2 regions of the Arthrobacter sp. D1-17 genome follow, and region 1 is predicted to be linked to the other one. Evidence: riboswitches for the same ligand, from Rfam matches in the RefSeq annotation. Region 1 holds a riboswitch; the other holds the start of a gene.
The links. A riboswitch is a leader RNA that binds a small molecule or an ion and turns the genes downstream of it on or off. The one in region 1 is predicted to bind glycine.
Positions count from the first base shown of each region.

Region 2: linked by a shared signal. The riboswitch ahead of gcvP (aminomethyl-transferring glycine dehydrogenase) and the one ahead of gcvP (aminomethyl-transferring glycine dehydrogenase) in region 1 are both predicted to bind glycine.

Region 1 covers NZ_CP096382.1:186,957-201,370, reverse strand. The annotation lists gene M1E01_RS00950 (MFS transporter) at 1-1,174, shown strand, start outside; gene M1E01_RS00945 (transketolase) at 1,245-2,144, shown strand; gene M1E01_RS00940 (transketolase family protein) at 2,141-3,148, shown strand; gene M1E01_RS00935 (GntR family transcriptional regulator) at 3,257-3,916, shown strand; gene M1E01_RS00930 (glycosyltransferase family 2 protein) at 4,034-4,921, shown strand; gene M1E01_RS00925 (DUF2795 domain-containing protein) at 4,936-5,130, shown strand; gene M1E01_RS00920 (RNA-binding S4 domain-containing protein) at 5,250-5,630, shown strand; gene M1E01_RS00915 (dihydrofolate reductase family protein) at 5,670-6,320, opposite strand; gene M1E01_RS00910 (hypothetical protein) at 6,317-6,814, opposite strand; gene M1E01_RS00905 (hypothetical protein) at 7,601-8,029, shown strand; gene M1E01_RS00900 (NADPH-dependent FMN reductase) at 8,127-8,669, shown strand; glycine riboswitch at 8,994-9,094, shown strand; glycine riboswitch at 9,095-9,194, shown strand; gene gcvP (aminomethyl-transferring glycine dehydrogenase) at 9,245-12,091, shown strand; gene gcvT (glycine cleavage system aminomethyltransferase GcvT) at 12,102-13,235, shown strand; gene gcvH (glycine cleavage system protein GcvH) at 13,345-13,728, shown strand; gene glyA (serine hydroxymethyltransferase) at 13,758-14,414, shown strand, end outside.
Region 2 covers NZ_CP096382.1:3,439,363-3,453,776, reverse strand. The annotation lists gene katG (catalase/peroxidase HPI) at 1-743, shown strand, start outside; gene M1E01_RS15925 (hypothetical protein) at 889-1,236, opposite strand; gene M1E01_RS15920 (DUF4193 domain-containing protein) at 1,444-1,746, shown strand; gene M1E01_RS15915 (AMIN-like domain-containing (lipo)protein) at 2,078-2,629, shown strand; gene M1E01_RS15910 (APC family permease) at 2,737-4,293, opposite strand; gene M1E01_RS15905 (agmatine deiminase family protein) at 4,290-5,348, opposite strand; gene M1E01_RS15900 (nitrilase-related carbon-nitrogen hydrolase) at 5,345-6,412, opposite strand; gene M1E01_RS15895 (Dps family protein) at 6,624-7,103, shown strand; partial or broken gene M1E01_RS15890 (MFS transporter) at 7,230-8,090, opposite strand; partial or broken gene M1E01_RS15885 (TetR/AcrR family transcriptional regulator) at 8,099-8,529, shown strand; glycine riboswitch at 8,674-8,772, shown strand; glycine riboswitch at 8,773-8,917, shown strand; gene gcvP (aminomethyl-transferring glycine dehydrogenase) at 8,967-11,813, shown strand; gene gcvT (glycine cleavage system aminomethyltransferase GcvT) at 11,826-13,004, shown strand; gene gcvH (glycine cleavage system protein GcvH) at 13,152-13,535, shown strand; gene M1E01_RS15865 (L-serine ammonia-lyase) at 13,799-14,414, shown strand, end outside.

The DNA.
Region 1 (14,414 bases):
CGACCCGGTCACCGGAACGCTGGCCGCATTCGCCACGCTGGGTGTTGGCTTCGCAGCCCGTCCGATCGGCGGCATCATCGGCGGTCACCTGGGCGACAAGGTCGGGCGTAAGCCCGTCCTGGTCACCTCACTCATCCTGATGGGTATCGCCACCTTCTTTATCGGCCTGCTGCCCACGTACGAGCAGGTCGGGCTGCTGGCTCCGGCGCTGCTGGTCTTCGTCCGCATCGTCCAGGGCCTGGCCTTCGGCGCCGAGTGGGGCGGCGCCATCCTGATGAGCTACGAGCACGCACCCTGGAAGTCGAAGGGCAAATACACCGGCATCGTCCAGGCCGGCTTCCCCGTCGGCCTGCTCCTGGCAAACCTGGTCTTCCTGGTCAGCGTGAACCTTGGCGGCGAGCTCGCCTGGCGCGTCCCCTTCCTCGCCAGCATCGTTCTGGTGGTTGTCGGCCTGATCATCCGCTCCAAGGTCCCCGAGTCCCCCGTGTTTGACGAGGTCAAGGACAGTGGCTCGATCGTTAAGAACCCGATCATCGAGGTCATCAAGACGGACTGGCGCAGCATTGTCCGGGGCATCGGCCTGCGCATCGCGGAGACCGCCGGTTACGCCGTCTCCATCACGTACATGATTTCCTACCTTCACACCCAGCAGCTGGCTGACAAGACCGAGACCCTCGTGGCACTCTGCATCGCCTCCGCCGTCGGTATCTTCGCCACCATGGCCTGGGCACGGCTTACCGACAGGATCGGCCGCCGCCCCCTCTACATCTGGTCCTGCCTTTTTGCCGCACTGTTCGGCATCCCCATGTTCCTGCTCGTGAACACCGGAATGTTCATCTTCGTCATCGCCACCATTGTCATCTCCTACGCCGTCTGCCAGAACTCCCTCGCCGGAACCCAGGGCCCGTGGTTCCCCGAACTGTTCCAGGCCAAGACCCGCTCCTCCGGAGCCTCCCTCGCCTACCAGATCTCCGCCATGGTCTCCGGCTTCACCCCCTTCATCACCACCCTGCTGTTCGTGTCACTGGGCTGGATGGGCCCGGCCCTGCTCTTCAGCTTCTACGCAGCCATCGGCCTCTGGGCGGCCCTGGTCACCCGGGAAACCTGGGGCAAGCGCGAACGCCAGCTCGCTGACGAAGCCACCAAAAGCACCCCTGTACCCGCAGGCGTATAGAACGCATCCCGAAGCGGGCCCCTCGAAGGCACCGCCCACAACGCATCCACCACTTTCGAAAGGCAGAACTGTGGTCCTCACACAGGAAACAACGTCCACGGGCACGGCGCCTGAACTAAGCGCAGAACGCCTCGAGCGGGTCAGTGCCGCCGCCTACCGCATCCGGCACCACGCCCTGAACATGGGCGAAGTCCAGGGCCAGGGGTATGTGGGCCAGGCCCTCGGGGCAGCGGACATGTTCGCCGCGGTCTACGCCGACCAGCTCCGCTACAAGGCCCAGGACCCGCACTGGGAAGCCCGGGACCGGTTCCTTCTCTCCACCGGCCACTACGCCATCGGCCACTACGCAGCCCTCGCCGAGGCCGGCGTCGTCCCGGTCCAGGAACTCGAAACCTACGGCTCCGATGATTCCCGGCTGCCCATGTCCGGCATGTCCACCTATACCCCCGGCATGGAAATCTCCGGCGGCTCCCTGGGCCACGGACTGACCATCGCCGTGGGCATGGCCCTGGGCCTGCGCTACCAGGGCTCCAACGCCCGGGTCTATAACTTCCTCTCCGACGGGGAACTGGACGAAGGCTCCACTTGGGAAGCGGCCATGGGCGCCCACCACCACCAGCTCGGGAACCTCACCGCCATGGTGGACATCAACGCCCTGCAGGCCGACGGCAAAACGGACACCGTGCTGCGGACCGAGCCGGTCACCGAGAAATGGGAATCCTTCGGCTGGTACACCCAGCGGGTGGACGGGAACAATATGGGCGCGCTGCTGGCCGCGTTCGACAACGCCGCCGCGCAGGCCGCCGCCAAGGGACGTCCCTCCGTGATCCTCTGCGACACCAAGGTCGGCCGCGGCGTGCCGCTGCTGGAAGAACGCGAGAAGGCGCACTTCATGCGCATCGAAGAACACGAATGGCAGAGCTGCCGCGAGCAGCTGACCGCAGGATACGAAGGAAAGGCTGCCCGATGAGCACCACCACCGCAGTGAAGGGTACCGCCCCCAAGCTCAAAACCTCCGCCATGATCGCCTCCTTCGCCGATCCCGGCCAGAAAACCGCCCCGGCGCCGTTCGGGCACGCCCTCGTCAAAGCTGCGCAGGACAACGACAAAATCGTCGGCCTCACCGCGGACCTGGGCAAGTACACCGACATGCACATCTTCGCCAAGGCCTTCCCGGAACGCTTCTTCCAGATGGGCATGGCCGAACAGCTGCTCTTCGGCGCAGCGGCCGGCCTCGCCGAAACCGGCCTGGTGCCTTTCGCCTCCACCTACTCCGTGTTCGCCGCGCGCCGCGCCTATGACTTCCTCTGCCTCGACGCCGCCGAACCCAACCTGAACGTCAACATCGTCGGCGGCCTGCCCGGGCTCACCACCGGCTACGGTCCCAGCCACCAGGCCACCGAGGACATGGCGATCTTCCGGGGCATGCCCAACCTGACCATCGTTGATCCCTGTGACTCCCTGGATATCGAGCAGGCCGTCCCGCAGCTCGCCGCCAGCGACGGACCCACCTACCTGCGGCTGCTGCGCGGCAACGTCCCCACCGTCCTGGACGAATACGATTACACCTTCGAACTCGGCAAAGCCAAGGTCCTCCGGGGCGGCAACGACGTCGTGTTTATCTCCTCCGGACTCATGACCATGCGGGCCCTGCAGGCAGCCAAAGCCCTGGCCGAACACAACGTGGACGTCGCCGTCGTCCACACCCCCACCATCAAACCCTTCGACGCCGCCACAGTCCTGGCCGAAATCAACACCGACAGGCTCGCGGTGACTTTGGAGAACCACAGCGTGGTGGGCGGCCTGTTCGAAACCGTCGCCTCCACTGTGGTCACCGCCGGCCTGGGAAAGCGTGTGGTACCCGTGGCGCTGCCGGACCAGTTCCTGGACGCCGGCGCCCTGCCCACCCTCCACGAACGCTACGGCCTCACCGTCCAACGGATCGTGGCCAAGGTCCTCGCCGAACTCAGCTGAGCAGCTGCAGAGGGTGCGGGCGGCACCTGCAGCCCGCACCTCTGCCGTGGCATCATTGTTAACATCGAGACTGTAAACAGTCGACCTTTGAGTTTGGGAGATCATCCGATGGCCGCGACGACAGCGTCCCTCCTGGGACTGCAAAAGAAGAGCCTTCGCGAGCAGGCCCTGGCCGCACTGCGCGCCGCCATCACCAGCGGCGCCTTGGAGCCCGGCCGCCATTTGGTGGAGACCGAACTTTCCGAGATGCTGCAGATCAGTCGCGGAACCCTTCGCGAGGCCCTGCGCCAGCTCGAGCAGGAAGGCCTTGTGTCCCCAGGTCCCCGCGGGCGGCTGTCGGTCCGGCACCTGGACGCCAAGGAAATCCGCGACATCTACTCAGTCCGGGCTGCGCTGGAATCCCTGGCCGCCCGTACCCTCTGCGAGCTTCCTGACCGCCAGCGCGTCATCGATTCGCTCCGGTCGGCCATCCAGGCGATGGAAGAGGCCACCCACGGCAGCCTCGAGGAGCGTGTGGAATCCGACCTCGAATTCCATCGCACCATGTGCCGGCTCACCGGCAATGAGACGCTGCTCCACTCGTGGGAGTCGCTGGAGGGGTCCATCCGGATGTCGATCATGTTCGCCGGGCTGGAAAAGGGCGTCAAGAACATGAGCGTGGCCCGCCATCACGACATTGTGGCCGCCATCGAAACGGGCGACGCGTCCCTTGCCCGCAAAACCATCCGCGAACACATGGACACTGCAGCAGCCGTCCTGGTGGCGTAGGCCTCCATCCAGTCTGGACCGCCTGGACCGTCAGTCGTCCGTTTAGCCCTTCGCCCAGGTGGGTACGGGAAGCTGTGCACGGCCCGGACAACCTGATATCCCGGAAGGTGGTGAACCGTGAATCGCCGCACATCTGCCCAATGGGCAACAGGACCAGCGTCCGAGGATTCCGCCATTGACGTCCTCATCCCTACCTGCAACAGGACGGCCGAACTCGCCGTCACGCTCGCTGGCCTCGCAGCGCAGGACAGCCCGGCATTCCGCGTCGTTGTCAGCGACCAGTCAGACGGATCGCCCGCCTGGGACCTGGCGCCGGTCCCGGCCATGGTCCGGCTGCTCAGGGCGCAGGGCACGGAAGTCGAACTGCTCCAGCATCTGCCGCGGCGGGGCATGGCAGAACAGCGCCAGTTCCTCCTTGACCATGCCCGCGCGGACAAAGTGCTCTTCTTGGACGACGACGTGTGGCTGGAGCCCGGTGCTCTGGCCAGGATGAGCGAGGCCCTGGACCAGCTCGGCTGCGGCTTCGTGGGGATGGCACCCCAGGGCCTCTCCTACCTTTCCGACCGCAGGCCTCAGCAGACCGAGGTATTTGAGCCCTGGGAGGGGACGGTCAGGCCGGAACGGATCCGGCCGGATGAGCCCGCCTTCCAGCGGTGGCCCCTGCACAGTGCAGCCAACTTGACCCATGTGAGTGCTGACCTGCACCTGGAGCCCGGGCGGTGGCTGCCCTACAAGATTGCGTGGCTGGGCGGCTGCACGATGTTCCGGCGCCAGGCGCTGGAGGAAACCGGCGGCTTCCGCTTCTGGGAGCAGCTGCCGCCCGAGCACTGCGGCGAGGACGTAGTGGCCCAGTGGCGGGTCATGGAATCCTTTGGCGGCGCCGGAATCCTTCCTGCAGGTGCAGTGCACCTCGAGTCTCCGACCACGGTTCAGGACCGCCGGGTGGAGGCCTTCGAAGTAGTCCTCTCCGATACCCCGCATGAAAACGGCCTAACCCATCATTAAGGAAAGGAACTGACATGAGCGAGACCCCCAACCCGATCCAGATCCAGAAATTCCTCGGCGGCATCGATTACCCGGCCACCCGCGACACGCTCGTCGAACGTGCTCAGGAATCCGGCGCCGACGGCAATGTGATCAGCGCCCTTGAGAACCTTCCAGACAAGGAATACGACAGCCCGACGGCGGTCAGTTCCGCCATCTCGGATTCCTAGCCCCTGAGCAATCCGGCCTTGCCGACATGGAACGTCCCGCTCCTGCCTGCGGGGCGTTCCGTAAGGGCGCTATTATCGGCGCCACCGACCCCGGCGGTGGGAATATACTCGGCAGAAGCATGAGCAGTCTTCCTTCAGCCCCAGCAACCGTCCGGATAGATGCCTGGCTGTGGGCAATCCGTGCCTACAAAACCCGGTCTGCGGCTACCGCCGCCTGCCGGGCAGGGCATGTCCGGCTGAACGGCAACCCGGCCAAGGCCTCCCAGTCCGTCGTGCCTGGAGACACGGTCCGTGTACGGCAGCCGGGCTACGAGCGGATCCTCGAAGTGCGCCGGCTGATCGCCAAGAGAGTGGGCGCCGAGGCCGCTTCACACTGCTTCACCGACCACACACCTCCGCGCCCGGTCCCTGCCGAGCTCGGCCTGCCGCTGCGGGACCGCGGTGCCGGCCGGCCCACCAAGAAGGACCGGCGGGAAATGGAACGGCTTCGCAGGAGTTAGGTAACCTGTCCTGAACCGACGGGAGGTCCGCCGCCAGGCCTATTCCTTGATCTGCTCCCGCCCCTCCCGCACTTCGAATTCCCCCACTTCCAGCTCGGCGGCTCCGAAAGCCGCAGGAACCAAGGTGAGGTGGACGGCGCCGGCCGATGTGGCTTTGTGCCCGGCCAGGGTGTAAGCGGAGGGCATGGCGCCGCCGTCGAAGAGCCGTTTCCCTTGACCCAGCACCAAGGGAAAGACAAGGATCCGGTATTCGTCCACGAGCCCTGCGTCATGCAGCGCCCGGGCAAGGCGGTGGCTGCCATGCACTTGCAGCTCCCGGCCCGGCCCGGACTTGAGGTCATCAATCGCCTCGAGGAAGTTGCCGGAGAGGACGCTGGTGTTGCTCCACGTCGGGTTGCTGATGGTGTTTGAGACCACGTACTTAGGCAGTGAGTTCAGGGCGGCGGCCACGGCGTCGTCCGGGTCGGTGACCTGCTCCCAGTAGGGCTGAAACATCTGGTACGTCGTGCGGCCAAGCAGGATTGCGTCGGCCGCAGCGAACCAGCCGTCGACGAGGCGGCCAAAATCGTCATCCACGTACGGGACCAGCCAACCGCCGAATTCGAACCCGCCGCTGGTGTCCTCCTCCCTGCCGCCGGGACCCTGCATGACGCCGTCGAGGGTCACGAACGTATGGACGGTGAGTTTCATGATTGGCCTTTCGATGCGTCGGCACGCCCAGTGCCGACCGGGTTGGCTGGCGGGGCCCCGGTGCGCCGCCTCTTGGTCTGCTCGCCCTTTACAGGCTGGGTTCGCAGGGGCTCTCCTTTGAGCGGATAGCTCTTGCGGGTGTGGTCCAGGGCTGCGGGTGCATGGCCGCCATTGGTATTGCTGCCATGCGGGTGCGGCGGATCCAGGATCCGCAGCGGGCACAGCAGCCCCTTGTTGCCGGACGAGACGGCGAGATTGTTGAGCTGGACGGGGTCGTGAAGAACGTTGACGGCTTCGGTTGCAGCCCTCGCATGGGTGAGGTCAATGACGATTTCCCGGCCGGGCAGCAAGGCACTGGTCCTGCGCGCGATGACGTACAGTGCGCGCAGGTTGGCCACCGTCAGCGTACCGCGCACCTCGATGCTGGCGGTCTGCAGGCGCTCATCGATGTGAACGTGGATCTTAAGCCGGTGCTGGATAACGTTGCGGTCCACGGACGTCACACCCTGGCCGATTGCGATGGAAGGTCACGATGACCGACGAGGGTACTGTGCATAACGGCTGGATCCCCATTTCCTGCTGCTGGACGGGAAACGGCCCGGGCGGCCACGCCATTCCCCAACTATGGCGAGACCGGTCATCAACGGACCGCGGCCCCTCCCCCGACTTCTTTGTCGGAACCGCGTCCGTGTCCAGAATGCATGATTGCGCCGTTGCTGGGAAGAGGTGCCCTTAAATGTTGCAGGCCCGGGTCCGCCCCTAGCCTGTTCCTACTGCTTTACGATGCTCCCACCTCCATCGGGCACCGACCTGGTGCTGGCCTCCGCCAGGCAGCCCAAGTCGGCCGCGGTCACTGCTGGGCGCCAGGGCGGTGCTGGTGCTCGGCTCGGATGCCCGTTGCCGCGATGCTCGTGGCGGGCAGGTTTAGGCACCGCGCCCGGCGATGTAGCTCACGGACCGGGGAAGCGGATGGCTGTGTGCGGGGCTGGGCGACAGTGCCGCCTGTACACCTGGTGGTGCCAGTCGTAGAGTTAAATTTCTCCTTTAATGGAGTCTAGAAAGTCCTCAGGCCGACTGCATGGCCGGAACGAAAACCGCTGCAGCAGAACGGCGGCCAGGAAGCACCCCGCGGAAAGCGCCACCCATGGCCTCAACGCAGAAGCAGCTTATCCAAAAAGCATCGGCAGTCAGAACAGCGGGCACCGGCGCCACACATTCCACAGATGACCAGCGGATCCACAACCGCAGGTCAGTGTCCAGCCCTGTTCGCGCGGCCTAGCATGTCCTTCATATCCAATGGACACAGGCCAGGGGACCCGCGGCCGCCCAAGCCGCACCGCCTCCGCTGCGAAGAATGCGGCACCGAGCACAACCTGGCCATCCGGGCAATAACGGCATTGGCAGCCGGTGACGGCGACTTGGTCACGGTCGCCTACACCTGCATGGACTGCCTGCACTTTCATGAACATACCGCGTACATGGGCGACGTCACGGCAGCTTTGCGGCAAGTGCTCTGGACCCCGGACGTACTCATTTTCGGTGAGGAGTACATCCACTGCGGCTGCCCCATGGAGATAACCGGCCACGAGCTCGAGGTGCTGCATTACTGGTTCAGCAACGGCCCTTTTCCCGGCCGGCTGCGCAGCGTCTTGCTCCCCGTTCAGATGCTGGACTGCACCTGCGGCTTCCGGCTGGAAATTCCGGAGTGAGATGGAAGTCCACTGGCACCGGTGCTTATCGTTGCCTCACAACGCGTGAACCGAAAGCCAAGGCCGGAAGGGAACCGTACTCATGGTGAAAATAGCAGTGGTCGTCGGCAGCACACGGCCCCAGCGCCGCAGCAAACAAGTTGCCGACTGGGTGCTTTCAAGGGCTTCTGCCCGGGGCGGTGCAGAGTTCGAAATGCTCGACCTCGCAGATTATGACCTTCCGCTGCTGGATGAACCAATGCCGCCTTCTATGGGGAATTACACGCAACCGCATACGAAAGTCTGGGCCGGGGCCGTCTCAAGGTTCGACGGTTTTATCTTCGTGACGGCCGAATATAACCACTCCGTTCCCGGTGCTTTGAAAAATGCTTTGGATTACCTCTACGCGGAATGGAACAACAAGGCTGCGGGGTTTGTCAGTTACGGCAGCGCCGGCGGGGTGCGTGCTGTCGAGAACCTCCGGCTGATCACTGCCGAACTACAAATGGCCGGAGTGCGCGCTCAGGTGGCGTTGCCCTTCACCACCGAATTCGAGAATTTCACCACCTTCACCCCGAGTGAAAGCGCCGAAGAAGCTTTGGAGCCGCTCCTGGAGCAGCTCATCTCCTGGTCGACGGCGCTCAAGACGACACGCCTCTGAGCTGGGAAACGGCGGCCGGATATGTCCCCACCATCGCTGTTCGAGGTTGTCGAAGCTGTAAAGGTCAATGCCTGCAGGAGGCGGACGCGCGGCGGAGAGCTTGGAGATAAGGGACTCGGAAGAGTAGCTCCCTGAGGTCAGGAGCCTGCGGGAGAGTGGGTTCAGTGTGGTCTTGGTCACGGGCAGGTGTCAAAGCGAGACCTGTGTGCAGGTGTCCTGGCCGGTTCGAATCGAATGCTTCAAGAGCCGTCTACGGCCTCGATTTGGCCTCCGAGAAAATCTCCGGTAAGTTGTGAGCCGAATCACCACATTTTTATAGCCTTTCGAGCCGTGGCGGGAGAGTCCTCCCAGTCATTCACCGGGCAGGCGCCGTAGGAGCAAATCCTCCCCAGGAATCTCTCAGGCCCATGTACCGCTGCGGCGAGGCAACTCTGGAAAGCAGTCAGGCGACGTCCTGGCTCACCGACGGTGCAAGCGGAAGACCATCTCCGCGGAATCTCTCAGGTCCAATACAGAGCGGGGAGGAACCCAACCGACGCCGCGCCCCTCAGGGCCGGCCAGACCTGGAGTTCCTCATGACGATTCAATCGCTTCCGTCAACTTTTGCCGACCGGCACATCGGTGCCCGGCGCCAGGCCGACGTTGACATCATGCTCAAGAGCATCGGTTACGACTCGGTCGATGGCCTCGTTGAAACGGCCGTCCCGGCCTCCATCCGCCAAGAGAACGCCCTGCAACTCACCGCCGCGCTCAGCGAAGTCGAGGTCCTCGCCGAGCTCCGCAGGCTGGCCGCGAAGAACAAGACCGCGGTTCAGATGATCGGTCAGGGCTACTACGACACCGTGACGCCTCCGGTGATCCGCCGCAACATCCTGGAGTCCCCTGCGTGGTACACGGCCTACACCCCGTACCAGCCGGAGATCTCCCAGGGCCGCCTTGAGGCGCTGCTGAACTTCCAGACCATGGTCCAGGACCTCGTTGGCCTGCCAATCGCCAATGCCTCGCTGCTGGATGAAGCAACGGCGGTGGCCGAGGCGGTGCTGCTGATGCGCCGGGCCAACAAGAACAAGCAAGCCCGCGAGGGCAAGACCGTCCTGGACGCTGACTGCCTGCCGCAGACCATCGCCATCGTCAAGGGTCGCGCCGAGGCGCTGGGCTTCGAGGTCGAGGTCGCGGATTTGTCCTACGGACTGCCTGACGGTGACATCAACGGCGTCGTCCTGCAGCAGCCCGGAGTCTCCGGCCGGGTCTGGGACCAGTCCCCCGTGATTGCCGCCGCCAAGGAACGTGGTGCCCTGGTCACGGTCTCAGCTGACCTGCTGGCCCTGACCCTGATCACGCCTCCCGGCGAGCAGGGCGCGGATATCGCCGTCGGGTCCGCGCAGCGGCTGGGTGTGCCGCTGTTCTTCGGCGGACCCCACGCCGCCTACATGGCCGTGCGCACCGGCATGGAGCGCACGCTCCCCGGCCGCATCGTCGGCGTCTCCAAGGACAACGCCGGTGCCACCGCTTACCGGCTGGCGCTGCAGACCCGGGAGCAGCACATCCGCCGTGAAAAGGCGACGTCCAACATCTGCACCGCGCAGGCGCTGCTGGCCATCGTGTCCTCCTTTTACGCCGTCTACCACGGCCCTGACGGCCTCAAGGCGATCGCTGAGACGGTCCACAACAACACGCGCGTCCTGGCCGCCGCCCTGAAAACGGCAGGCCGCGAACTGGTCAGCGAGTCCTTTTTCGATACCCTCACCGTGCGCGTCCCGGGCAAGGCCCGCAGGGTCATCACCGCCGCGGAAGCCCTCGGCATCAATCTGCGCTTCGTTGACGAGGACACCGTGGGCGTCTCCGTTGATGAGACCACGACGCCGGCAACCCTGTCCGCTGTTGCCGTCGCCTTCGGCGCCGGGCCCGTGCGTGACGCAGCAGGCTTTGACCTGCCCAAGTCCGTCCTGCGCACCTCCGGTTACCTGGAGCATCCGGTGTTCAATACGCACCGGTCCGAGACGCAGCTGCTGCGTTATATCCGGCGGTTGTCGGACCGTGACCTGGCGCTGGACCGCACGATGATTCCGTTGGGGTCCTGCACGATGAAGCTGAATGCGACGGCCGAGATGGAGGCCATTTCCTGGCCGGAGTTCGCCTCGATTCACCCGTTCGCGCCGGATTCCCAGACGGCGGGCTGGCGTGAGCTGATCGCTGATCTGGAGGCGCAGCTGACCGAGATCACCGGCTATGACCAGGTCTCGATCCAGCCCAATGCCGGGTCCCAGGGTGAGCTGGCGGGTCTGCTGGCGATCCGCGGTTACCACCGGTCCCGTGGCGAGGGACAGCGGAACATTTGCCTGATTCCGGCCTCGGCGCACGGCACGAACGCTGCCTCGGCGGTGCTGGCGGGCATGAAGGTCGTGGTGGTGGCCACCGCGGCGGACGGCACCATTGACCACGCGGACCTGTACGCGAAGATCGAGGCGCACAAGGACGCGCTGTCGTGCATCATGATCACCTACCCCTCCACCCACGGGGTGTACGACGGGGACGTCCGTGAGGTCTGCGACGCGGTGCACGCCGCGGGCGGGCAGGTCTACGTTGACGGCGCGAACCTTAACGCCCTGGTGGGGCTGGCCCAGCCGGGCAAGTTCGGCGGGGACGTGTCGCACCTGAACCTGCACAAGACCTTCTGCATCCCGCACGGCGGTGGCGGGCCCGGCGTCGGCCCGGTCGCGGCCAAGGCGCACCTGGCACCGTTCATGCCCGGCAACGCGGCGTCCTGGAGTGAGGGTGATGACGTGCCGATCTCGGCCTCGCGCTTCGGCTCCGCCGGGGTGCTGCCGATCTCCTGGGCGTACGTGAAGCTGATGGGCGGGGACGGGCTGACCGAGGCCACGAAGTCGGCGCTGCTCGCGGCGAACTACGTCGCTGCGCGCCTGGATGAGCACTTCCCGGTGCTGTACACCGGTGAGGGCGGCCTGGTGGCGCACGAGTGCATCCTGGACCTGCGCGAACTCACGGCCCGGACCGGTGTCACGGCCGAGGACGTGGCCAAGCGCCTGATCGACTACGGCTTCCACGCCCCCACCCTGGCGTTCCCGGTGGCCGGGACCCTGATGGTGGAGCCGACCGAGTCCGAGGACCTGGCCGAGATCGACCGGTTCATCGAGGCCATGGTTTCCATCCGCCGCGAGATCGACCAGGTCGCCAACGGTGACTTCACTGTGGAGAACAGCCCGCTGCGTAACGCCCCGCACACCGCGGCCGCGGTCATCAGCTCCGACTGGAACCGTGACTACCCCCGCGAGCAGGCCGTGTTCCCCGTGCACTCCCTCAAGCAGGACAAGTACTTCGCGCCCGTGGGCCGCATCGACGGCGCAGCCGGGGACCGGAACCTGGTCTGTTCCTGCCCGCCGCTTTCCGAATTTGAGAGCTAAGGACTTCACAATGACTGAGAACTACACCGCGCTCTATGACGCGCATAAAGCGGCCGGCGCCTCCTTCACCGACTTCGGCGGCTGGCAGATGCCGCTCAAATACACCTCCGAGCTGGCCGAGCACCACGCCGTCCGCAACGCCGCCGGCATCTTCGACCTCTCCCACATGGGCGAAGTCTGGGTCACCGGGCCGGACGCCGGAGCCTTCCTGGACTACGCCCTCGCGGGAAAGCTCTCTTCCATTGCTGTCGGCAAGGCCAAGTACTCGCTGATCTGCAACGAGGACGGCGGCATCATCGATGACCTCATCTCGTACCGCCGGAGCGACGACAAGTATCTGGTGGTGCCGAACGCGGGCAACGCTGCCACCGTCGCCGCCGCCCTCGTCGAGCGCGCGGCAGGATTCGACGTCGTCGTGGACGACGTCTCCGCCGAAACCTCGCTCATCGCGGTCCAGGGACCCAACGCCGAGGCCATCCTGCTGGGACTGGTCCCGGCCGAACAGCACGAGCTCGTCACCGGGCTGAAGTATTACGCTGCCGTGGAGGTAGGAATATCCGTCAACAGCACCGTCCACACCCTGTTGCTGGCCCGCACCGGCTACACGGGAGAGGACGGCTTCGAAATCTACGTTCCCAACGCTGACGCATCCGGATTGTGGGAAGCGCTGCTGGACGCGGGCGCTGTGCACGGGCTCATTCCGGCCGGCCTGGCCTGCCGCGATTCCCTCCGTCTGGAGGCCGGCATGCCGCTCTACGGCAACGAACTGTCCCTCGACGGCGACCCCTTCGCCGCGGGCCTGGGTCCCGTCGTCGCGCTGTCCAAGGAAGGCGACTTCGTCGGCAAGGCAGCCCTGGCGGCCAAGAAGGAAGCCGGAGCCGGAACCAGCACGGGACGGAAGCTCGTAGGCCTCAAGGGCCTCGGCCGCCGCGCCGGCCGGGCACACTACCCCGTACTCAAGGACGGCAACGTCGTCGGTGAAGTGACCTCCGGCCAGCCCAGCCCCACCCTGGGTTACCCCGTCGCTATGGCCTACGTCGACGTCGAATACACCGAGCCCGGCACGCCCTTGGACATCGACCTCCGCGGCAAGGCAGAACCCTTCGAAGTCGTGGCACTCCCGTTCTACAAACGCGCCACGTAGCCTGCGGGACGGTTCCGGGACCACCCCCGGACGCTCTCTCACTTTCTGCACGGTTCAACCCGGCGCTCTCTCACTTTCCGAAATCACCGAAACCTAAGGAACCAACAACATGGCAAAAGTCGCCCCTGAACTTCAGTACTCCGACGAGCACGAATGGGTGTCCCGTGATGGCGGGAACCTGATGTCGATCGGCATTTCCGCCGTGGCCACGGACGCCCTCGGCGACATTGTTTACGTGGACCTGCCCGAGGTCGGCTCCACTGTGACTGCCGGCGAGACCTGCGGCGAGGTGGAGTCCACCAAGTCGGTCTCCGACCTGTACTCCCCCGTGTCGGGCGAGGTCACGGAAGTCAACGACGTTGTTGTTTCCGATCCGGCTGTCATCAACAACGACCCGTACGGTGCAGGATGGCTCTTCAAGGTTGCAGTTGAGTCCGAGGGCCCCCTGCTGTCCGCCGAGGAGTACGCGTCCAAGAACGGCGGCGAGCTGTGAGCGCCGCCCGTGCCGCAGGCATAGAGAGAATGGCCTTCCAGCAGGTTCTCTCCCCGAGCCTCAACGCCGAACTTGGCGAGCTGGACCCGGAGATCGCAGCGAAGATCGACGACGAGCTCGTCCGCCAGCGCGACGGCCTGGAGATGATCGCCTCTGAGAACCACACCGCTGCCGCGGTGATGCAGGCTCAGGGATCGGTTCTGACGAACAAGTACGCCGAGGGTTACCCGGGCAAGCGCTACTACGGCGGTTGCGAGCATGTGGACGTCGTCGAGCAGCTTGCGATCGACCGGGTGAAGTCCCTCTTTGGCGCCGAATTCGCCAATGTCCAGCCGCACTCGGGCGCGCAGGCCAACGCCTCGGTGATGCATGCGCTGATCAAGCCGGGGGACACCATCATGGGCCTGAACCTGGCCCACGGCGGCCACCTGACCCACGGCATGCGGATTAACTTCTCCGGACGTCTGTACAACGTGATCCCGTACCAGGTCCGCGAGGAGGACCACCGGATCGACATGGCCGAAGTGGAGCGCCTGGCGCAGGAGCACAAGCCGCAGCTGATCGTTGCCGGCTGGTCCGCCTATGCCCGGCAGCTCGACTTCGCTGAGTTCCGCCGCATCGCGGATTCGGTAGGCGCGTACCTGATGGTGGACATGGCTCACTTCGCCGGCCTGGTGGCAGCAGGC
Region 2 (14,414 bases), 900 kb from region 1:
GCGCGCGGATCCGGCTGGAGCCCCAGCGCGGCTGGGAAGTTAACGAGCCCGAGCAGCTGGCCACAGCGCTGCGGGCCGTCGAGACGGTGCAGCAGCAGTTCAACTCCGCGCAGACAGGGGGCAAGAAGGTCTCGTTGGCAGACCTGATCGTCCTCGGTGGCTGCGCTGCGGTGGAGAAGGCCGCGAGGGACGCCGGCTTCCCCGTCACCGTACCGTTCCGTGCAGGCCGGGCAGACGCCTCCCAGGATCAGACCGACGTCGAGTCATTCCAGTATCTGCAGCCGCGGGCGGACGGGTTCCGCAATTACATGCGCCCCGGCGAGAAGCTGCAGCCGGAGACCCTCCTGCTGGACAAGGCGTACCTGCTGGGCCTCTCCGCGCCGGAGATGACAGTCCTTATCGGCGGCATGCGTGTCCTCGGCACCAATGCCGGCGGTTCCGCCCACGGTGTCCTCACCGACAGGCCGCAGGTCCTGACGAACGACTTCTTCGTCAACCTCCTCTCCCCGGGCACGCGGTGGAGGGTATCGGGGGCTGAGGAGAACGTCTACGAGATCAGCGACATCGCCACCGGCGAACTGAAGTGGACGGCCACGGCTGTCGACCTGGTCCTCGGCTCCAACTCGCAGCTGCGGGCGCTGGCCGAGGTCTACGCGAGCGAGGACGCCCGGGAGAAGTTCGTCAACGACTTCGTGGCGGCCTGGGTGAAGGTCATGGAACTCGACCGCTTCGACCTGCGCTAACCGGGTCCGTCGGCCGAGGCGCCCCGGGCCGGCTGCAGATGCGGCCGGCCGGGACGCCCGGGCGACGGCGACTGGAGCGAGCCGGCCGACGGCGGCCCGGGGGCCGCCCGGGTCCGGCTGCGAGAGCCAGCCGAACCACGCGGCCTCAGCCGGCGTCGATTTCTTCCAGCAATTTTTTGGCTGCCTTAGCGATGTCCTCGTGGTCGTACTGCGCTGCGCGGCTTTCCAGCGAGATGATGGCGCAGCGGTGGACCTTCTTGAAGTCGCCGAACGGGAAACTGACGCTGCCCTTGGTGCCGTCCGATTGCTCCCGGTCAATGCCGAGATGCCACTTGGAAAACTCCTCAAAGCCGTGCTTGTCGATGAACGAGTTTTCATCGTCAGTCGAGGGGGCGTGTTCGCTCCAGTCGTCACGGATGTCGCGCTCAACCTTTCCCTTTTTCACCAGTGCGCGGGCATTCTCCAGGGCCTTGCGATTGAGTTTGGTGGCCATGAGGTGCCTCCCTGCGGAGAACGAGTTGATCTTTCGTTCAGGCTAAAACCGGCAGCGCCCGGCCGCCAGTCCCAAAGGGCGTATCAGCCCTGAAAAGGCCCGGATGTCGGCTTGGCCACACTAGTCTTCCCTTTTGCGCTTTATGACCTAAACTGCTTCACTGAGGTGCCTGAAATGGCGCTGCGCAGCAACGAAAGTGAACACGTTATGGCTACCGATTACGACGCCCCACGCAAGACAGAAGAAGAGAATCCCTCCGCATCGTTGGAGGCCCTTCAGGCGTCCCGCGGCGGCGGCGCGCAGACCGCTGTTATCGACGTCGATGAGAACGATACTGCTGAGGGCATCGACCTTCCGGGCGCAGATCTCTCCAACGAAGAACTCACGGTCATTGTTGTTCCGGAGCAGTCCGACGAATTTACCTGCTCCTCCTGCTTCCTGGTCCGCCACCGGTCCCAGGTTGCGCGCGAAAAAAACGGCATGAAGTATTGCCGCGACTGCGAAGGCTGACCCCCACCCGCGCCGTTTTGCGGGCTTCAGTAGCAAGGCAAAGCGAGACGCCGGCACCCGACAGGGACGCTGGCGTCTCGCTTTTTTATGCCCACAGTGCATTCGACCGTACCGCCACGATATTGGCCGTTACCGGCGGTAACGGCCGTGTAGAGAAAGTGCTACGAACGTCTCTCGAGGGCCCTGAAAAACGCTCGGGAATTACGGTCCCGTGATCGGTTTTCCGGCGGTTTAACGGTTGTACGAAGAACCGGAAACATCCCTCGTTTCGGGCCTTTGGCGCTCCTACGCTGGAGTTATCCAATCACTCACACCCGAAAGGGGTGCCTACATGAAAAAACTAAGCGCCTGGCTGACTGCCATCATCATGGCTCTCGGGCTGGGCCTGCTGGCTCCGGGGTCCGCCTCGGCAACCACTTCCTACTGCGGACTGGTCTGGGGTTCACTTGCCAAGTCCAACCAGACCATGAGCGCCGCACCGGTCACCAATGTGCGCTCGGGCCAGCACTACTGCTTCGACCGCCTCGTGATCGACATCAAGGGAAAGGCAACCGGTTACAACGTCCGCTACGTTTCGAAGGTTGTCCAGGACGGATCAGGGCTGCCCATCAAGCTGAGGGGCGGTGCATTCCTGCAGGTCACCGCCCACTCGCCCAGCTATGACAGCAACACGGGCAAGGCCACGTTCGTGCCGGCCAACCGCTCCGAGGTGACCAACGTTTCCAAGTACCAGACGTTCCGGCAGGTTGCCTGGGCGGGCAGCTTCGAGGGCCACACCACTCTTGGCCTCGGCGTCCGCGCCCGGCTGCCCTTCAAGGTGTTCACCCTTGCCGGTCCCGGCAACGGATCCAGGCTCGTGATTGACGTCGCCCACCACTGGTGACGGCAAATAAAGCCGGTTAAGCAGCGGTGCCCCGCCCCGAGGAGGAGGCGGGGCCCCGCTGTGCCTGCGTCATGCTGTACATCGTGCGGCGATGGGTGCAGTAGCGCCTAGTCGGGAACCACCAGTGCCGGGGTGTCCTGACGTATTGTCTCGCCACGGAAGAACCCAGGCCGCAGGCGCGACATCACCAGCATGAACACAGCCCCGAGCGCCAGGATGCCGACGCCAAGCACGAACACCAGGCCCACACCGAAGACCTCGGACCCGCTGCCGAATTCCGGGGCCCAGCTGTCCGCGGCCGTCTGGAGGAAGACCACCAGGAGGCCCGCCCCGCCCAGCAGGGGACAGACCAGCCGCAACATGAAGTTGCGGGCGCTGCTGAACACGGTGTTGCGGAAGTACCAGGCGCAGGCGAAAGCAGTCAGGCCGTAGTAGAAGCAGATCATCAGGCCGAGGGCGAGGATGGTGTCGTTGAGAACGTTCTCGCTTACCACGTGCATCACGGCGTAGAACCCCGCCGAGAGGACCCCCGAGGCGATGATGGCGAAGCCCGGCGTCGCGAACTGCGCGCTCATGCGGCTGAAGGGCCTTGGCAGCGCGCCGTAGTGCGCCATCGCCAGCAGGCTGCGTGAGGGCGACGTAAACGTTGACTGAAGCGAGGCTGCCGAACTGGACAGGACCGCCAGCGACATGAGGATGGCTAAGGGGCCCATAACGGGCGACGCCAGCGCCGTGAAGATATTGGCGTGGTTTTCCTCATTGTTCAGGCCAATCCCCGCGGTGCCAACCCCGGCGAACATCATGGTGGCGATAGTGATCAGGAGGTAAATGCCAAGAACGACGACGGCGGTCACGGTGCCTGCGAGGCCGGCGGTTTTCTTGCCGTTGGTGGTTTCCTCGTTCACGGTGAGGCAAACATCCCAGCCCCAGTACACGAAGATGGACAGCGAGATGCCCGCCGCGAGCTGGCCGAACGTCTCGATCTTGGTCACGTCGAACCACTCCCAGCTGAAGGGGATGGAGGTTTCGGACGAGGACCAGTTTGCAAAGGCGAGGCCCACGAACAGGGCCAGCACCAGCAGCTGGAACCCCACGAGTCCATACTGCACGATCTTTGTGCTGTGCAGCCCGCGGTAACTCACCCACACGGCCAGCGCGACGAAAACGAAGCAGGTGGCCACGTTGAGGAGCTTGTTGGCGGCGAGGTCGGCCAGTTCCGGGGTCCCCGTCAGCTGCGCGAGGAAGAGATAGAAGAAGTCCACGGCCACCGCCGCCAGGTTGGACAGCACGGTGATGTTGGCGGCCAGCAGGCCCCAGCCGCCCATCCACCCCACCCAGGGCCCGAAGGCCTTGGTCACCCACGTGAAGGTGGTGCCGCTGTCCGGCGAATCGGTGTTCAGCTCCCGGTAGGCGAGGGACACGAGGATCATCGGGATGAAGCCGATGAGGAAAATGACCGGTAGCTGCAGCCCGGCCTCGGCAACGGTAGGACCGAGGGCACTGGTAAGCGTATAGGCCGGCGCAATCGTCGAAATGCCGAGAACAACGACGGCGAGGAGGCCCAGCTGCCCGCCCTTCAGTCCCTTGCTGGTAATGCCGTGCGCGGGGCCGGCGGTGCCGGCAGTAGCTCCGGCCGACGCGGTTGGGCGGGTGGCTTGGCTCATGACGTACCCTCTCTGGGAGGCAGCCCGGTCCAGGGGACAGCGGGCTGCTGCTGGGTGATGCAGTGGATTCCGCCGCCGCGGGCGAAGAGGTCACGCGCGTCAATGCCCACCACGCGGCGGCCGGGATAGGCATCGGCGAGAATGCGGAGGGCTTTCTCGTCGTTGGGGTCGGAGAACGTGCAGGCAAGGACTCCGCCGTTCACCACAACGTGGTTGATATAGCTGTAGTCCACGAACCCTTCGGCGTCCGTCAGCGTCTCGGGGGCGGGCACCTCGATGATGTTCCATTCCCGTCCGGCGGCATCCTGCGTGGAGGACAGAAAGCTGATGAGTTCCTGGCTTACGCCGTAGTCGGGGTGCGCCGGGTTTCGCTGCGCGTGGACCAGGAGCGTGCCGGGGGACGGGATGGCTGCAACGAGGTCCACATGGCCCCGGGTGCCGAATTTTTCTGAATCACGCGTCAAGCCGCGGGGCAGCCAGATCACGTGGCTGGCACCGAGGGTCCGGACCAGCTCCGCTTCGATCTCGGCTTTGGTCAGGCCGGGATTGCGCCCGGGATCGAGCTGGACGGTCTCGGTGACCAGTACGGTGCCCTCGCCGTCCACCTGGATGCCGCCGCCCTCGTTCACCAGTCCTGACACCAGATGGTCTGCGCCTGCCCGTCCCGTGATTTCGGCCGCTATGCGGGCGTCTTGGTCCCAGCGGGCCCATTCCTGCGCACCCCAGCCGTTGAAGACCCAGTCCACCGCACCCAGCGTGCCGCGGCCGTCCAGCACGAACGTCGGGCCGATGTCCCGCATCCAGGCATCGTTCAGCTCCGCCGTCAGTACCTCGACGGCGGGTGCGAGATACCCCTTTGCGGTATCGGCGTCGTCGGGGGCCACCACCACCGTGACCGGCTCGAACTCAACGGCAGCGTTCGCGACGGCGGACCACACCGAACGCGCGGCATGCGCCTCCTCTGCAGTCCCGCCCAGAGTGTAGCCGCCGGTGGGGAACGCCATCCAGAGCCGCTCCTGGGGCGCCGTTTCTGCCGGCATGCGCCAGGTGCTCATGCCGTCACCTCCGCCAGGGCATTGGCCGCGGCCAGCCGATTGGGCTCAACCAGCGGAGCCGGCACTCCGCCGAAGGGGGCGTCGTGGCGCACTGGTTCAGTGAGACGTGAGTAGGTGTCCGGGCGGCGGGTGGTGAGGAATGGGAAGAGCGTGAGCCAGTCTCGGCGCTGGTCCAGATCCACGTCCGCGACGAGGACGGCCGATTCGTCACGCGGTGCCTGGACCAGGATGCGTCCGTAAGGATCCGAGATGAAGGAGGACCCGTAGAAATTGAGGGCGTCCTCCTGGCCCCAGCGGTTGGGGACCACCATGAACAGCCCGTTGGCGATGCCGTTGCCCACGATAACCTGCTGCCACAGGGGCTGCGTGTCAAAGTCCGGGAACAGCGGTTCTGAACCAATCGCCGTCGGATATACCAGCAGCTCCGCGCCGCCCAGCGCGTAAAGGCGTGCCAGTTCCGGGAACCACTCGTCCCAGCAGGTGGGCATGCCGAGGCGCGCGCCGTCGAGCTCGGCCGGAGCGTGGACCGCATAGGCGTCTTCGGCTGCCGGGCCCTGCCGGAAGAACCTGTCCTCGTAGTAGCCAGCAGTGACGGGGATGTGCAGCTTGTGCGTGCGCGCCAGCAGCTCAGTGGAGGGGGAGACAAGGATGGAGGTGTTCAGGCCGAGGCCGTCGTCGCTGCCGTCAGGGTGTTCTGCCTGCTGGTAGAGCGACGCGTGGACGCAGATGCCGTGGCGGCGGGCGGCTTCAGCCGCGAAGCGGAAGGTGGGACCGCCGAGGAGATCCTCCGCCACGTCCGAGGGTCGCGAACGGGTGCGGCCCAGGGACAGGTCGTTGTCCGGGACCTGGTCCGCAGGGTAGCGGGACAGCGTCAGTTCGGGAAGGAAGACGACACTGGCGCCGAGGCGGGCAGCGCGACCGATGCCATCGTCCAGTTCGGCGCGGACAGCGGCGTTGCTGCTGTGCCAGTGGTGCTGGACAACTCCGATCCGCAGGGCGGGCCGCGTGGACGGCGCTGTCCGGGCGGGGGAATCGAGGGCATCCAGGCGGGTGATTTCGATCATGATAATCACTCCATTGCGACGGCCGCATACTAAATGAATGACGTTCATTTAGTATGCGCAGTGCCTGCGGTGCTGGCAAGGGTTATTTGAATGTCGATCATTTATGACGGAAAGTACTAAGTAAGCTGATGGTGAAACGGCGGCTTGGTTCTGCCGCCCGGATTAGGGGCTGGGGTAGCGTCGGAACTGCTGGACCAATCGAGGAGGACGAATGAAAGCTTCACCGACCCTGACCAACAACATGCAGGCTGTGCTCGCGGACCTGATCGAGCTGCACCTCCAGGGCAAGCAGGCACACTGGAATATCGTGGGGACCAACTTCCGGGACCTCCACCTGCAGTTGGACGAGATTGTGGACGCCGCGAGGACCTTCGCTGACGACACCGCGGAGCGGATGCGCGCACTCCATGCGCTGCCCGACGGCCGCAGCGAGACGGTGGCCAAGTCCACCAACCTTGCCCGCTTCCCGGACGGCCTTATCAGCACCCAGGACGCGGCCGAGCGGATTGTTGCCGCCTTGGAAGCCGCGGTCGGCACCATGCGCAAAGTCCATGACGAGGTGGATGAGGAAGACCCCACCACTGCTGACTTGCTCCACACCTTCATCGAGAAGCTGGAGCAGTTCGCCTGGATGCTGAGTGCTGAGAACATGAAGCCCACCGCCAGCGTCACGCAGCCTGACGGCAAGTAACTTCGCGTGCTGCGGCCCGGCCGCAAAGGCAAAACAGCCCCGGAACGAGCTCCGGGGCTGTTTTTGTGCCGGACACCTTTGTGCAGGCCCCTTTTGTGCAGGCCCTCTTTTGGGTCGGCACCGCCCGACGGCGGACAGGACGGCCGCTGCTGCCATCAGTACCAGCGCGATGGCAGCATGATGTGGACGCCCGAGTCGAAAGCCGTGCGGGCAGCCTCTGCGAGAGCCTCGGAAGCCGGGGCCGGCAGCATCCCGGCCAGTTCCACCGCGCCCGCGAGTGTTTCGCCTGCGCCGGCCAGCGCTTCGGCCGGCGCCGTCTCGGGGGAAGTGCCCACGACCGCAGGTGGCAGCGCCAGATGCTGCTGATACGAGGCCGTGAGGATGGATCCCAGCACGGCTGTCCCGAGCAGGGACCCACCTCATAGCCTGTTTCCGAAATCGCCGCGGCTGCCCCTGACCTGGCTGGCGGAACTGCCCCCAAGGATCAGGTCGTTGGAAATTGTCTCCGCCCCGCCCACGCCGACGGCCAGCAGGAGCAGTGCGCCCAGCAGTAGCCCCGGCCCTGATGAATGGTCGTCTAGGGCGACGAGCCTGTAGCCCGCAGCGCTGAGGAACAGGCCTCCGGCCACAACAAACCCGGGGCGCAGCTTTTTCACCAGCGGCACCACGAGCAGCCCGGCCATCACCATCGCGGCAAGGGCGGGAAGCATGGCCATTCCAGATGCCGAAGGGGACATGCCCTCCAGCAGCTGCAGCTGCAGGTGCTGCGCCAGGAACAGGATGAAGCCGTTGTAGGAGAACAGCGCCAGGACATTGGCCGTGATGGCCGTGCTGAAGTCGGGGTTGCTGAAAAGCGATAGGTCCAGGAGGGGCGACGCCAGGCGCTTCTGCCGCCGGACAAATGCCCAGCCCATGAATGCGCCAAAGGCGATGACGGCAACCGGCGCCCCCGAGGCCTGCGGTGGCAAGTTCCTTGATTCCGTAGAGGCCCGCGCGGGTGTTCCAAAGGAGGGCTGCTCTACCATTTCCCGAACAAGGAAGCGCTGATCGGCGTCCTTTTGGATCGCCTGGACGAGTACGCCGAAGCCGATGCGCAGGCCATGTCCACCGCGCCCGAAGGGGCGGCCGCCTACTTCATCAGGTCCTCCGTCTGGGCGGACACCCACTGGACCCTGCCATCGTCGCCTCCACGCGACTGGCGGAAGTGGCCCACGAGGAAACCCGGCGCCGGTTCGCCCGCATCCAGCAGCGGTGGCTGGACGAGATTGCCAAGGACGTGGGACCCGACCTCGCCTAGGCGGTCCTGTATATGGGTGACGGCGTGTACTTCAATGCAATGCTCTCCATCGGGCCCGCCGCGACCGCCGCAGAAACGGCTGCCGACGGCGAAAGCCTGCTCTCCGCGCTGGCGCGGCTCCGGGGCTGAAGAGCGCTTTCCCGCGGGGAACCCGATGATTGCGCGGCGTCGGCCGGCCGCGGGCCCGGACGCCGCTGCTGCAGTTTGCGGACGGGTTCGGGACGTAGGAGAATGGCCGGTGTGGCTGATGCCACGGCTAACTGAATACGCCTTTGATCTGCGGCGGGAGAGTCCTGCAAGTAGGTACAAGCAGGCGCCGTAGGAGCAAACCCTCCCCAGGAATCTCACAGGCCCATGTACCGCCGCGGCGAGGCAACTCTGGAAAGTAGCAGGCTGTCGGCCGTAAGGCCCGGGATCACCCGACAACTCAGGACACGCTGTGCTCACCGACGGTGCAAGCGGCGCCGCGCACGATGCGCGCCGCGGAAACTCTCAGGTCCAATACAGAGCGGGGAGGAACCCGAATCACTGTGGCGTACCCGCGCCGCCTTAGTTATGGAGTTCCTTTGACCGTACATTCAGCCTCCGCCACCTTCGTCGACCGGCACATCGGAGCCCGCCGCGAAGCCCATGTTGCCGCCATGCTCAAGGCTGTGGGCTTCGACACCGTTGATGCCCTGGTTGACACCGCCGTTCCCAAGGACATCCGGCAGGATGTTGCGCTGGAACTGTCTCCGGCGCTGAGCGAGGTTGAAGCGCTCGCCGAGCTCCGCAGGCTGGCCGCGAAGAACAAGACGGCTGTACAGATGATCGGCCAGGGCTACTACGACACCGTGACGCCTCCGGTGATCCGCCGCAACATCCTGGAATCCCCTGCGTGGTACACGGCCTACACCCCGTACCAGCCGGAAATTTCCCAGGGCCGCCTTGAGGCGCTGCTGAACTTCCAGACCATGGTCCAGGACCTCGTTGGCCTGCCAATCGCCAATGCCTCGCTGCTGGATGAAGCAACGGCGGTGGCCGAGGCGGTGCTGCTGATGCGCCGGGCCAACAAGAACAAGCAAGCCCGCGAGGGCAAGACCGTCCTGGACGCTGACTGCCTGCCGCAGACCATCGCCATCGTCAAGGGTCGCGCCGAGGCGCTGGGCTTCGAGGTCGAGGTCGCGGATTTGTCCTACGGACTGCCTGACGGTGACATCAACGGCGTCGTCCTGCAGCAGCCCGGAGTCTCCGGCCGGGTCTGGGACCAGTCCCCCGTGATTGCCGCCGCCAAGGAACGTGGTGCCCTGGTCACGGTCTCAGCTGACCTGCTGGCCCTGACCCTGATCACGCCTCCCGGCGAGCAGGGCGCGGATATCGCCGTCGGGTCCGCGCAGCGGCTGGGTGTGCCGCTGTTCTACGGCGGACCCCACGCCGCCTATATGGCAGTGCAAAAGGGCCTTGAGCGCTCCCTGCCCGGCCGCCTGGTGGGTGTCTCCAAAGACTCTGCCGGAGTGCCCGCGTACCGCCTCGCGCTGCAGACCCGGGAGCAGCACATCCGCCGTGAAAAGGCGACCTCCAACATCTGCACCGCGCAGGCGCTGTTGGCTATCGTCGCGTCGATGTACGCGGTCTACCACGGACCGGAGGGGCTGAAGGCGATCGCCGAGACCGCGCACAGCCACGCCAAGGTTCTCGCGGCATCGCTCAAGGCAGCCGGCTTGGAAGTCCTGCACAACAGTTTCTTCGACACCGTGACCGTTTCCGTTCCGGGCAAGGCGGCCGGCATCATCGCCGCAGCAGAAGAAAAGGGGATCAACCTCCGCGTGATCGACGCCGACACCGTCGGCATCTCCACGGATGAAACAACCACACCGGCCATCGTGGCGGACGTACTCGCCGCCTTCGGCGCCACGGCAGTGGGAGCCCCGGGCAGTTTCGCTCTTGACCCCGCCGTCGAACGCACCTCCGGTTACCTGGAGCATCCGGTGTTCAATACGCACCGGTCCGAGACGCAGCTGCTGCGTTATATCCGGCGGTTGTCGGACCGTGACCTGGCGCTGGACCGCACGATGATTCCGTTGGGGTCCTGCACGATGAAGCTGAATGCGACGGCCGAGATGGAGGCCATTTCCTGGCCGGAGTTCGCCTCGATCCACCCGTTCGCGCCGGATTCCCAAACGGCGGGCTGGCGTGAGCTGATCGCTGATCTGGAGGCGCAGCTGACCGAGATCACCGGCTATGACCAGGTCTCGATCCAGCCCAATGCCGGGTCCCAAGGTGAGCTGGCGGGTCTGCTGGCGATCCGCGGTTACCACCGGTCCCGTGGCGAGGGCCAGCGGAACATTTGCCTGATTCCGGCCTCGGCGCACGGCACGAACGCTGCCTCGGCGGTGCTGGCGGGCATGAAGGTCGTGGTGGTGGCCACCGCGGCGGACGGCACCATTGACCACGCGGACCTGTACGCGAAGATCGAGGCGCACAAGGACGTGCTGTCGTGCATCATGATCACCTACCCCTCCACCCACGGGGTGTACGACGGGGACGTCCGTGAGGTCTGCGACGCGGTGCACGCCGCGGGCGGGCAGGTCTACGTTGACGGCGCGAACCTTAACGCCCTGGTGGGGCTGGCCCAGCCGGGCAAGTTCGGCGGGGACGTGTCGCACCTGAACCTGCACAAGACCTTCTGCATCCCGCACGGCGGCGGCGGGCCCGGCGTCGGCCCGGTCGCGGCCAAGGCGCACCTGGCACCGTTCATGCCCGGCAACGCGGCGTCCTGGAGTGAGGGTGATGACGTGCCGATCTCGGCCTCGCGCTTCGGCTCCGCCGGGGTGCTGCCGATCTCCTGGGCGTACGTGAAGCTGATGGGCGGGGACGGGCTGACCGAGGCCACGAAGTCGGCGCTGCTCGCGGCGAACTACGTCGCTGCGCGCCTGGATGAGCACTTCCCGGTGCTGTACACCGGTGAGGGCGGCCTGGTGGCGCACGAGTGCATCCTGGACCTGCGCGAACTCACGGCCCGGACCGGTGTCACGGCCGAGGACGTGGCCAAGCGCCTGATCGACTACGGCTTCCACGCCCCCACCCTGGCGTTCCCGGTGGCCGGGACCCTGATGGTGGAGCCGACCGAGTCCGAGGACCTGGCCGAGATCGACCGGTTCATCGAGGCCATGGTTTCCATCCGCCGCGAGATCGACCAGGTCGCCAACGGTGACTTCACTGTGGAGAACAGCCCGCTGCGTAACGCCCCGCACACCGCGGCCGCGGTCATCAGCTCCGACTGGAACCGTGACTACCCCCGCGAGCAGGCCGTGTTCCCCGTGCACTCCCTCAAGCAGGACAAGTACTTCGCGCCCGTGGGCCGCATCGACGGCGCAGCCGGGGACCGGAACCTGGTCTGTTCCTGCCCGCCGCTTTCCGAATTTGAGAACTAAGGATCACCCCCCATGACTGAGAAGTACACGGCCCTGTACGAAGAGCACAAGAAACTCGGCGCCTCCTTCACCGACTTCGGCGGCTGGCAGATGCCGCTCAAATACACCTCCGAGCTGGCCGAGCACCACGCCGTCCGCAACGCCGCCGGCATCTTCGACCTCTCCCACATGGGCGAAGTCTGGGTCACCGGGCCGGACGCCGGAGCCTTCCTGGACTACGCCCTCGCGGGAAAGATCTCCGCCATGGCCGTCGGCAAGGCCAAGTACTCGCTGATCTGCAACCAGGACGGCGGCATCATCGATGACCTCATCGTGTACCGGCGCCCTGCCGGTGCTGGTGCTGCCGGTGCTGGGACCGCGGAGACCGGAACCGCCGACAGGTTCCTCGTCGTGCCCAATGCCGGCAACGCTGCCACCGTCGCCGCCGCCCTCGTCGAGCGCGCGGCAGGATTCGACGTCGTCGTGGACGACGTCTCCGCCGAAACCTCGCTCATCGCTGTGCAGGGGCCGAAAGCTGAAGAAATCCTTCTTCGCCTCGTTCCCGCAGCCCAGCACGAGCTCGTCACCGGACTGAAGTACTACGCCGGCGTCGAGGTCCCATTCCTCGTGGCCGGCGCGGGTCAGGAGCTGCTGCTGGCACGCACGGGCTACACCGGGGAAGACGGCTTTGAGATCTTCGTGGACAATGCCGACGCCGCCGCCCTCTGGCAGGCAATCATCGCCATCGCCGACGAGGGGGAGCTGACGCCGGCCGGCCTGGCCTGCCGCGATTCCCTCCGCCTGGAGGCCGGCATGCCGCTCTACGGCAACGAACTGTCCCTCGACGGCGACCCCTTCGCCGCCGGCCTGGGCCCCGTCGTCGCGCTGTCCAAGGAAGGCGACTTCGTCGGCAAGGCAGCCCTGGCGGCCAAAAAGGAAGCCGGAGCCGGAACCAGCACGGGACGGAAGCTCGTAGGCCTCAAGGGCCTGGGCCGCCGCGCCGGCCGGGCACACTACCCTGTGCTTAAGGACGGCAACGTCGTCGGTGAAGTGACCTCCGGCCAGCCCAGCCCCACCCTGGGTTACCCCGTCGCTATGGCTTACGTCGACGTCGAATACACCGAGCCCGGCACGTTCTTGGACGTAGACCTCCGCGGCAAGGCAGAACCCTTCGAAGTCGTGGCACTCCCGTTCTACAAACGCGCCAAGTAGTTTTGCGGGAGAGCGTCCGGGACCACCTACCCCCGGACGCTCTCTCACTTTCTGCACAATTAACCCGGCGCTCTCTCACTTTCCGTCGGGTTTAACCCGACGCTCTCTCACTTTCCGAAATCACCGAAACGTAAGGAACCAAACAACATGGCAAAAGTTGCCGCTGATCTGCAGTACTCCGAAGAACACGAGTGGCTGTCCCGGAAGGATGGAAACGTTGTTTCCGTCGGCCTTTCCGCCGTGGCCACCGACGCCCTCGGCGACATTGTTTACGTGGACCTGCCCGAGGTCGGCTCCACTGTGACTGCCGGCGAGACCTGCGGCGAGGTGGAGTCCACCAAGTCCGTTTCGGACCTCTACTCCCCGGTCACTGGCGAGGTCACGGAAACCAACCCGGCCGTCGTCGACGACCCGGCGCTAATCAACAGCGACCCGTACGGTGCAGGATGGCTCTTCAAGGTCGCCGCCGAGTCGGAAGGTCCGCTGCTGTCCGCCGAGGAGTACGCGTCCAAGAACGGCGGCGAGCTTTAAGCCATTGGATTGCGCTCGGGGCTGCCCTCGCGGCGCCCAAAACGGCGTAGCGTTGGTAAGAGAGATTGCTGGCAAGTCCGCTGGTTGAGCTTGTCGAAGCCCGGCCCGTCGGGTTCAACCTTTGTGCATGCCGGGCCCACGCCGTCCGGGTTCCCTGGCCGAGCTTTCGAGGTTAGGGGGGACGGCGGGGAGCATGCTGCCGGAGGCCGGACCCGAAGGGGCCGCTGCTCACCTCTCGATTACTGACTTTTTAGGAACTGATCATGGCTGTTGGTGTCTTTGACCTTTTCTCCATCGGAATCGGCCCGTCGAGTTCGCACACTGTGGGGCCGATGCGTGCTGCTGCGGTGTTTGCGGAGGAGCTTAGGGCGTCCGGGGTGTTGGAGCGGGTGGCGTCGTTGCGGGTGGATCTGTACGGTTCGCTGGCTGCGACGGGTCACGGGCACGGGACGATGACCGCGGTCCTGTTGGGCCTGGAGGGCTTTCATCCGGAGTTGATCCTGCCGGAGGAGGTGGAGTCCCGGCTGGCGGACATCGCGGAGACCGGGATGCTGCAGCTGGCCGGCGCGGGCGGCGGTGTGCGGTTGCCGTATGGGGTGGAGGATATTGTGTTGCGGCCCTTGACCGTGCTGCCCCGGCACACCAACGGGATGACGTTTACCGTGTCCGACGCCGCCGGCGAGGTGCTGCACAGGGCGACGTTCTTCTCGGTCGGGGGCGGGTTCATTGTCCGGGAGGGCGAGGAGGACGCGGCGCTGCAGGAGCTGGAGGAGTCCAAGAAGGAGCTGCCGCTGCCGTTCCGCACGGCCGCGGAGCTGCTGGAGCATTGCCGTGCCCAGGGCCTGTCGATCAGCGAGGTCATGTTCGTCAATGAACGCG